2 regions of the Pseudarthrobacter sp. BIM B-2242 genome follow, and region 2 is predicted to be linked to the other one. Evidence: predicted binding sites of a transcription regulator. Region 2 holds the regulator's gene; the other holds the start of a gene.

Region 1 (4,415 bases), 760 kb from region 2:
GCCGCGACCACTTCTGCTTTGGATGAATGGATCCGGATGACTTCCCGGACGGCAAACGCCATGGCGCTCTGCATCCTCACCCCCAGGACATCCAGTTTGAGCATGCCCATGGGATCCATGTCGTGTTTGTCGAACTGGCTCATGGGCAGCCCCAGTCCGCTGGGCTGGACAGGGGTCCGGTCAAGGAGAGTGGCGTCGCCCAGGATCACCCCGCAGGGATGCATGGAAATATGGCGGGGCAGCCGGTCCAGCCGTTCGGTGAGGTCCACCAGCAGGTCAAGCTGCTGGTTTTCTGCAAAGCCGCGCTGCTCCACCCTGCCTGCGAACTCCCGCAGCTCAGGTTTTTCCACCAGGGCTTCACGGAATTTGCGGGCTGAGAACCGCCACAGCTGCTTGGCGATCTCACCGACGTCGCCATCATCCATGCCCAGCGCCATGCCTGCATCCCGGACGGCACCGCGGGCCCGGTACCCGTTCTGCATGCTCATCAGGGTCACCCGCTCGGCACCAAACCGGTCAAAGATCTTCCGGTACACGTTGTGCCGCTCGGCGCTTTCGACGTCGATGTCAATGTCAGGCAGTGTGGCCCGGTCCTGCGACAGGAAACGTTCAAAGATCAGATCGTGCTGCAGGGGGTCCACCTGGCTGACGTCGATCAGATAATTGACCAGGCTGGAGGCACCCGAGCCGCGGGCAGCCGCCCTGACCCCCATATCCAGAATCATCCGGGAGACCTCGGCGACAGTCAGGAAGTAAGAGGAGAAGCCGAGGTTCCGGATGATCCCCAGCTCGTGCTCCAGCCGCGAGCGCATGTCCTTGCCGGCCGAACCGGATATTCCCGGGAACCGCCTGCTGATCCCGGCCTCACAGCGCTGGACCAGTTCTCTATGCGGATCCTGGCTGATGCCTATGACTGATGCCTCTGGGACCACAGGCTGCTTCCATCCCATATCAGCCACCGGGTCTATCCTGCAGAAGTCGGCGAGCGCCTCGGTCTGGGCCATGAGCTGTTTTAGGTCTGCTGTGCCATACCCCGCGGCGCGGATGATTTCTTTGCCCAGCAGAAGCATTTGCCCTGCGGATTTGAGCCAGCCCTGCCCGTTGGGCTGCAGCAGCGGTTCGGCAGCAAGTTCCGGCAGTGATTTCAGGGTCCGGGCGGAGTCGAGGACGTCAGCCGTGGCGGCACCGTCTTCGGCGCAATAACGGACTGCGTTGGTCAGCACAGCCGGGACATGGTGTTCTTCGGCGAGTTTGAGCATCCGCACCGCATGGGCAGTGCTCAGAGGCGCTCCCGGGGCAGTCAGCTGGGAAACCACTTCGGCAACAAGGGTTCCTGCCGGCATGGCGTCAAGCCATCGTTTGAAGAGTGTGCGCGGGCGAAGGTAGCGCCGCCCGCCCATGGCTCGTCCGACGTCGGAATCCGGTCCGATCAGGACTGTCAGCACCGGCTTCAAGGTATTGGGGTCAAGCGTCCGTGAGGCGAGTTCGGCACGGGTGACCGCAACAGGCACCGCTCCCCCGGCTTTTCCTGTGGTGCGGGCATGGGCATCGGAGACAAGCCTGCACAGGGCGCGGTAGCCCGCTCCGTTGTTATTGCCCCGGGCGAGTACCACCACCCGGCCGGCGAGCTGCGTACGGTGATCGCCGTCGTCGTCGAAGACCGCAAGGTCCACCCCCGCTATGGGGTCGATGCCTGCCGCCATGCAGGCTTTGAGGTGCTTGACTGTGCCGTACAGTCCGTCCCGGTCCGTGCAGGCAAGCGCTGTGGCGCCGTCCGCGGCGGCTGCCTGGGCCAGTTCCTCAGGCCAGGACACTCCATAGTGCGCGCTGAAGGCGGTGGAAACGTGGAGATGGGTGAAGCTCATGCGGTTTTGGGGTGGAGTCCGTCGTGGAGACGCATGAGCCGCCAGCGGCCGCTGCCCAGGTGCCTGCTGAGGTCCAGGGTGAGCGTGTCCGCGGTATCGAGGGAATCTGCCCGTACCTGGACGCGCCAGATCTCATGGTCCACCAGTCCCGGTCCGCTGCCCAGCGGAGCCCGACGCTCCTCAGCCCACCACTGCCTGCGTTCGTACCACCGCACAGGTTCGGCGCACACCGTATAGTGCCGCCCGGCCCATTGAAGTTCAAGCGGCTGCCCTGCAGGGGTGCAGACGACATCCAGGGACTCGCTGAACATACCCATGGGCGCCTCCTGTACTGAACTGAGCCAATGCAAAATGCTGCTGCACAAGGCTGCCGCAAAAAACAGGCATTCGAATACATGTTCGAATAAATCCAGTCTACGACGGTACCCCGGCAAAACCTAGACAGGGGTGGACGGACGGCCAGCAGGGGGGGCAGGATTGTGGCATGAGCTCCCAGAACGCACTCCTCAAGCACGTAAGCATCAAAGCCCAGGACAACACACTCGTGGCCAACTTTGATATCGACGGCAACATACCGGGGGCAGGTGCGTACGTAGTAGGACTGGTGGCTTCAAGCCCGGACTATTCGTCCCAAAGACGGCTGGGCATTGAATTCTTGAACGGGGAGGCGATCGCCTTCTACTCGTTCTGCCATGACCAGACCACCGAAGAAAACTATGACCTGTCCGGAGTGACCCATTCAGGCAACACCATCACGGGAAACTTTCCCATGGCAGCCATTCAGGGGCTGGGCAAAGGGCACAACATGACAGCGTTCAGCGAGGCTGATGGCCGCGATTTCCAGGGCGGCGTCCCGGTCGAAGAAGCGCTCTAGCTTCAGCTGTTCTCTTTATGGACCTTCATCTCGAGTTCAATGAACCCCGAGATCATGGCCCGGTACGTTGATTCAACGATGTCCGGGTCTATGTCCTTCTTTTCCGCGGCGCCGCGGACGTGCTCAATGACCCGCTCCACCCTGCCCGGGGCCCGGACTTCAGCGTCGTCCCCCTTGAGGGTTCCGGCGATCCTGATCAGGCGTTCCCGCCGGGCAATGAGGGTGACAATCTGATCGTCAACTTCGTCCACCGCAATCCGCACGGCAGCGAGCTGCTCTTTGTCCGCCAAAGCATCCCGGTCGTTTCCTTGAATAGTTGCCATCTTCTGACAGTATCGAAGCATGCAGCCCAGAGTCGACTTCATCTCACTAGGCGTCCGCAGCGTTGACGCCTCCCGCCGCTTCTATGTGGAGGGACTCGGGTGGCCGGTGCACCGTGAAATGCCCGGCGATGTGGTGTTCATCCAGGTCAACCACGGCCTCATTCTGTCCCTGTGGGATGCCGGGCAGATGCACGCCGAAGCCGGGGTTGGCACCCCTGGACCGGTCCCGTGCATCACCCTTAGCCATAACCTGACCACCACGGAGGAAGTGGACCAGGTGATGGCCGAAGCCCGGGCGGCCGGCGCGGAGATCGTTGCCGATCCTGTCACCCAGCCGTGGGGAGGGTACAGCGGCTATTTCGCTGATCCGGACGGCTTCCGCTGGGAGGTTGCATACAACCCCTCGTGGGCAGTGGACGACGACGGCAAGGTCACCGTCTAGAAACACGGTGCCTCCGCAGCCCGCCGGCGGCAACGGTCATCGGATCAGAAAAGCGCCTCTACCGGCCGGATGAGCTCCGGGGAATTGTTACGCACGTTCCCTACCTCAGTACCTACTGAGTCCACATGCCAGTCAGCGGCGACTTCCTTCACATGGGCCCGGACCAGGTCCACGAGGAAGGCGGCGTCATCGATCTGCGGGTCCAGCCACGACGCCATCGTGGCCCGGTCCATTGGCAGCGGCACCCGGTCGTGCAGCTCCGTGAGTTTGCCAAACACCGTGGACTCGGCACCCGGCGGCGGGGTGTCAGCCGTCAGGATGGATGTGGAGAGCAGCCACCGGCCAGGATCGCCGTCGGCCTTGGAAGGGTCCTTCCACCACTCATAGAGGCCGGCGAAAACCAGCCCCTGCTCAGACCCCGGATGCACGTAGTAGGGCTGCTTCGCCTTCCCGGTCCCCTGCTTCCACTCGTAATATCCATCGGCCGGCACAGCGCAGCGGCGTGACTTGACGGCTTTGCGGAAAGCCGGCTTTTCCAGCACGCTCTCGCTCCGGGCGTTGATCATCTTGGCACCGATTCGCGGATCCTTGGCCCAGGAGGGCACCAGGCCCCAGCGGGCCACATGCAGCTGCCGCACCGTGTTGTCCTCGATCAGCCGCTCCAGGACAATGGGCACATCGTCGGTGGGCGCCACATTCCACGATGGAGGAAGGTGAACATCCTCCTCCAGGCCGGCATCAAATTCGGCCAGCAGGTCACCCACGGCCCGGGCCATCACATAGCGTCCACACATGGATCCAGCATGCCATTACCGGTATGCCTTGTCAGCGTTGCTGTCATCCGTCGTCGCTGCCGCGGGGGAATAGCCTGCCCCGGGTTACGGTTGTGGAGACTGAACCCCTTCAACTTA
Region 2 (4,415 bases):
CTTGACCTGCAAAGCCGCCGATTCGGCACTGAGCCCGTAATCCTCGGCCCGCTTCCCCACGATGTACTCGGTGTCGGTGCCGCTGGCCAGCAGCGGGTACATGGAATACGTGGGCGGGAAACCCAGGGCCTTGCGGCCGGGACCGCCAAACGCCTGCAGGATCTGCTGGAGTACCTCGTTTGATCCGTTCGCTGCCCAGATGTTGGTGGCATCGAGCCCGTGGCCAAGGTATTCGGCCAGCGCTTCCCGGAGATCGGTGAACTCACGGTCCGGGTAGCGGTTGAGACCTGCCGCCGCTTCCGCGACGGCCGCGCTGATGGCGGCCTGCACATCCGCCGGGACGCCGTGGGTATTTTCATTGACGTTCAGCAGGATGGGGACATCCAGCTGCGGAGCACCGTACGGGGTCAGCCCGCGGAGGTTGGTCCGGAGGGGAAGTCGGTTCAGGCGCTCTAGCTGGTCATTCACCTGAACAGTTTAGTTCCGAACGGTACGCCCGGAAAATGTGACGGCATCCGCCGGCTGCGGCAGGGACCTCCGGCAGACCTTCTGTGGTGCTGCGCCTACTGAGTGGGGACGAAGAGCTGCTGGCCCGGCACCACGCCGCCGGCAGTGAGGTTGTTCAGCTGCACGATGTCCGCGATGACGTCGCGCGGATCACGCCCGGGTGCAGCAGCGCCCGCGATGGCCCACAGCGACTGCCCTGCCTGGACTGTCACCGTCACCGTAGGGGTGACGGAGAGGCCGGCGGCGGAATCGGCCGCCTTCGCCGGAGAGGTGAGGAACCCGGCCAGCGAGAGCAGGAGCGCAGCAAGAACCACCAGCGGGATGCCAATGAGCACGATGCGGCCACGGCGGGTGAGCCGGAGAGGCGGCAGGGATTCTTTCCGCTGCACGGACGTAGCGGATGTCAGGGACGGACCGTTCCGGCGCGCGCTCCGGGCGTTCGGTGCCACGGGGTCGGGCGCCTGCGCCGACTCGAGCCGCGAGGTGAGGTGCTGGACTGAAACGAACTGCGGACGGGTGTCCTGCGAAGCAGATATAGCTGACATGAGATGAGCCCTCCTGGACCATACTGTGCTGCCCGGTGCGCCCTGTACGTTGCTGCCTGTTCCGGCCTTGGCCGGCTAAGGACTCGGATATTCGAATCCGAAAGCAACTAATAGAACACATGTTCGAACTTTGCTTCTCCATTTTTAGCACTTATGAACGAATATTGTCGAGACTCGCTAGAACAAATGTTTGAAAAAGCAATGTGGCTGGCCTACGTTTGGATCAAAGAACAACCACTTCTGTAGTTGATCAGCAGGGTCTGACAATCAATCAGCCCGGGCGTTCGAAGGCACCAGCGGCCAGGGCGGAACCGGGGAACCGAAAGGCATTGGCGAACATGGCAGCACCAGCCGCGGAGGGCAAGGCGACGCCGCAGGGCCGCCCGTCCCAAAGGACCCCCAAGGGGCTCACCGCCCGCCAGAAGAAGATCCTGGAGACCATCCAGCGCTCAGTCAATGACAACGGCTATCCACCGTCCATGCGGGAAATTGGCGACACCGTGGGGCTGGCAAGCCTTTCCAGCGTCACGCACCAGCTTTCCCAGCTCGAAAAGTTGGGCTACCTCCGCCGCGACCCTAAGCGGCCGCGCGCCATGGAAGTCCTCATGCCCCTAACACTTGACGGCGGCTCGGCCAAAACCGGCGGCTCAGCCAACCCGGCAGTACTGCACGGCATCGGTGGAACGGTCACAGACCTCCCCACCGCCATGGACACCGCCATGGTGCCGCTGGTGGGCCGGATCGCGGCGGGTGGACCGATCCTCGCCGATCAGGTGGTTGAAGACGTTATGCCACTCCCCCGCCAGCTCGTCGGGCAGGGCGAGCTGTTTATGCTCCGTGTTGCCGGCGACTCCATGGTGGATGCTGCCATCTGCGACGGCGACTGGGTTGTGGTGCGCCGGCAGGCAGACGCCGCCAACGGGGACATCGTTGCAGCCCTGCTGGATGACGAAGCCACCGTGAAGACGTTCCGGCAGCGGGATGGCCACACGTGGCTGCTGCCGCAGAACACCCGGTACGAGCCGATCCTGGGCGACCATGCCACCATCATGGGCAAGGTCGTGTCGGTCCTCCGGTCGCTGTAGAACCCGGCCGCGTGGTGGGTTTGTGGCAGGGCCCGGACGATGTCGTCCGGGCCCTGCCACAACGGGGTCAGGCGCCTTTTCCGGCCAGCCTTTCGAGTGCCGCAAACGCTGTCTTGCGGTCAGTCGTCGGCCAGAACGGCGGCAACGCTGCGCGGAGGAAGCCGGCATAGCGCTCCGTGGCCAGCCGTGAATCGAGGACAGCCACCACGCCTCTGTCCCCCGTCGAGCGGATCAGCCGCCCTGCACCCTGGGCCAGGCGGATGGCCGCGTGCGTGGCGGACACGGCCATGAAGCCGTTTCCACCGGCCTGGGCAACGGCGCGGGAGCGGGCAGTCATCAGCGGATCATCCGGCCGCGGGAACGGAATGCGGTCGATCACCACCAGCCGGCAGGACCCGCCGGGAACATCGACCCCCTGCCACAGGGACATGGTGCCGAACAGGCAGGTGTCGGGCTCGTCAGCGAATTGCTTGACGAGCGCGGTCATGGTCGAGTCGCCCTGGCAGAGGATGCTGAGCCCCAGCCGTGGCCGCATCGCCTCGGCAGCTTCTTCGGCTGCACGGCGTGAGGAAAAGAGACACAGCGCGCCTCCCCCTGACGCCCGGATCAGCGCCTCCAGTTCGTCCAGGGATTCGGGTGACACACCGCGCCCCGGCTTGGGCAGATGCCCGGCCACGTAGAGGATTCCCTGCTTCGGATAGTCGAATGGCGAGCCGACGTCGATACCGGTCCAGCTCGGCGCGCCCTCCCCTACCAGCCCCAGGCCGCCGGCAGCAGGTTCGAACGCCGAGCCGATGGCCAGGGTTGCCGAGGTCAGGACCACGGTGTGGCCGGCGAAGAGCCCTTCACGCAATTTGCCGGCGACGCTGAGCGGCGCGATGTTGATCAACGCCGGAGCTGTCTCGTCAGGCTGCGAGTAGCCCTGCTGCGGGTCGAAGGAACTGGCGCGGGAAAACCACACGACTTCGCGGTTCTCGCGGGCCACGATGAGCCGTTCACACAGTTCCAGGATCAGCATCAGCCGCGAGCGGGCGAGCTGCCGTCCGCCGTCGGCCGTTTGGCTGCCGTCACCCTTGGAGTCTGACAGGGCAGCCCTGCAGGCTTCCCGCAGCTGGTCCACGCAGTCGAGCTGTTCGTCATTGAGCCCGTTGGGCAGGAGCCCGTTCGGGACTCCTGCCAGTGCGAGTTCGAGGTTGGCGGCGGCTGAATTGAGGGCGTCAACGGTAATGGCGGTGTGTTTCCTCGCCCCGGATGCCGCGGCGAGGATCATCGCTACGGAGAGCTGGCCGGAAACGGCACCGGTGACCCGGTCCTGGAGTTCGTGGGCCTCATCCACCACCACAACGTCGTATTCGGGCAGGACGGCCAGGCCTTCGAACGCGCTGACGGCCAGCATGGCGTGGTTGGTGACCACAACGTCGGCCTCGGCCGCGTCATGGCGTGCCAGTTCACTGAAGCATTCGGCGGCCATGGGGCACTTCTGCGCGCCGAGGCATTCCATCGAGGTGACGGAAACCTGCCGCCAAGCGCGGTCCGTGACGCCGGGAAGGAGTTCGTCGCGGTCCCCCGTAGCCGTTTTTTCCGCCCACTCGCGCAGGCGCACTACTTCCTTCCCCAGTTGCGACGACGGCCCTCCCATGGCAGCGGCGAAGTGCGGAACGCTGGTGTCCTCGCCCAGAGAGAACAGCTGGCCCTCCGCGGGCTCTTCTGACGGGAACCCGCCTTCGAGCTTGTGCCGGCACACGTAGTTGGAACGGCCCTTGACCAGGGCCACCTTGACGGGGCGGTCCAGGGCAGGAGTGATGGTCTTCAGCAGCCGGGGAAGGTCCCGGCCCACAATCTGGGTCTGAAGAGCAAGCGTTGCCGTGGAAACAAGCGTTGGCTTATCGCTCACCAGCGAGTGGGCAATCAGCGGAATGAGGTACGCAAGGGACTTGCCCGTGCCGGTACCGGCCTGGACAAGGAGGTGGTCCCCGGTTTCGATGGCTTTTGTTACTTGCCGGGCCATCTCATGCTGGCCGGCGCGGCTTTGGCCGCCCATCCCCTCGACGGCCCGGTCGAGCAATTCGATGACGAACTGCTCGCCGGCCGCCTCGGAGATCTCCCCTGCCACCAAATCAGTCATTACTGACGAAGGATTCCAGTTCAGCCGCGAGGCCCTCCCGGACCATCACCACCGCCCGGGTACCGTCCTCGCCATGATCCAGGCTGATGATCTCGGCGTCGGTCTCATGCAGTTTGCTGATGAGGTCGCCACGGTCGTAGGGGATGAGAAGCT

Evidence for each region. Region 2 encodes LexA, which represses DNA repair genes until DNA is damaged. Its sites were predicted from a motif close to TCGAACANNTGTTCGA; they were not measured.
Region 1: a site for LexA is predicted at 2,253-2,268, ahead of IDT60_RS10210 (DUF6504 family protein). Genes of this name have one in related genera too.

The regions. Positions count from the first base shown of each region.
Region 1 covers NZ_CP061721.1:2,241,026-2,245,440, forward strand. Annotated here, with positions in the region: gene IDT60_RS10205 (DNA polymerase III subunit alpha) at 1-1,865, opposite strand, end outside; gene IDT60_RS10210 (DUF6504 family protein) at 1,862-2,182, opposite strand; gene IDT60_RS10215 (hypothetical protein) at 2,350-2,739, shown strand; gene IDT60_RS10220 (chorismate mutase) at 2,742-3,062, opposite strand; gene IDT60_RS10225 (VOC family protein) at 3,082-3,504, shown strand; gene IDT60_RS10230 (SOS response-associated peptidase) at 3,549-4,298, opposite strand.
Region 2 covers NZ_CP061721.1:1,480,208-1,484,622, reverse strand. Annotated here, with positions in the region: gene IDT60_RS06835 (histidinol-phosphate transaminase) at 1-468, opposite strand, end outside; gene IDT60_RS06830 (LysM peptidoglycan-binding domain-containing protein) at 564-914, opposite strand; gene lexA (transcriptional repressor LexA) at 1,391-2,137, shown strand; gene IDT60_RS06820 (ATP-dependent DNA helicase) at 2,205-4,262, opposite strand; gene hflX (GTPase HflX) at 4,255-4,415, opposite strand, start outside.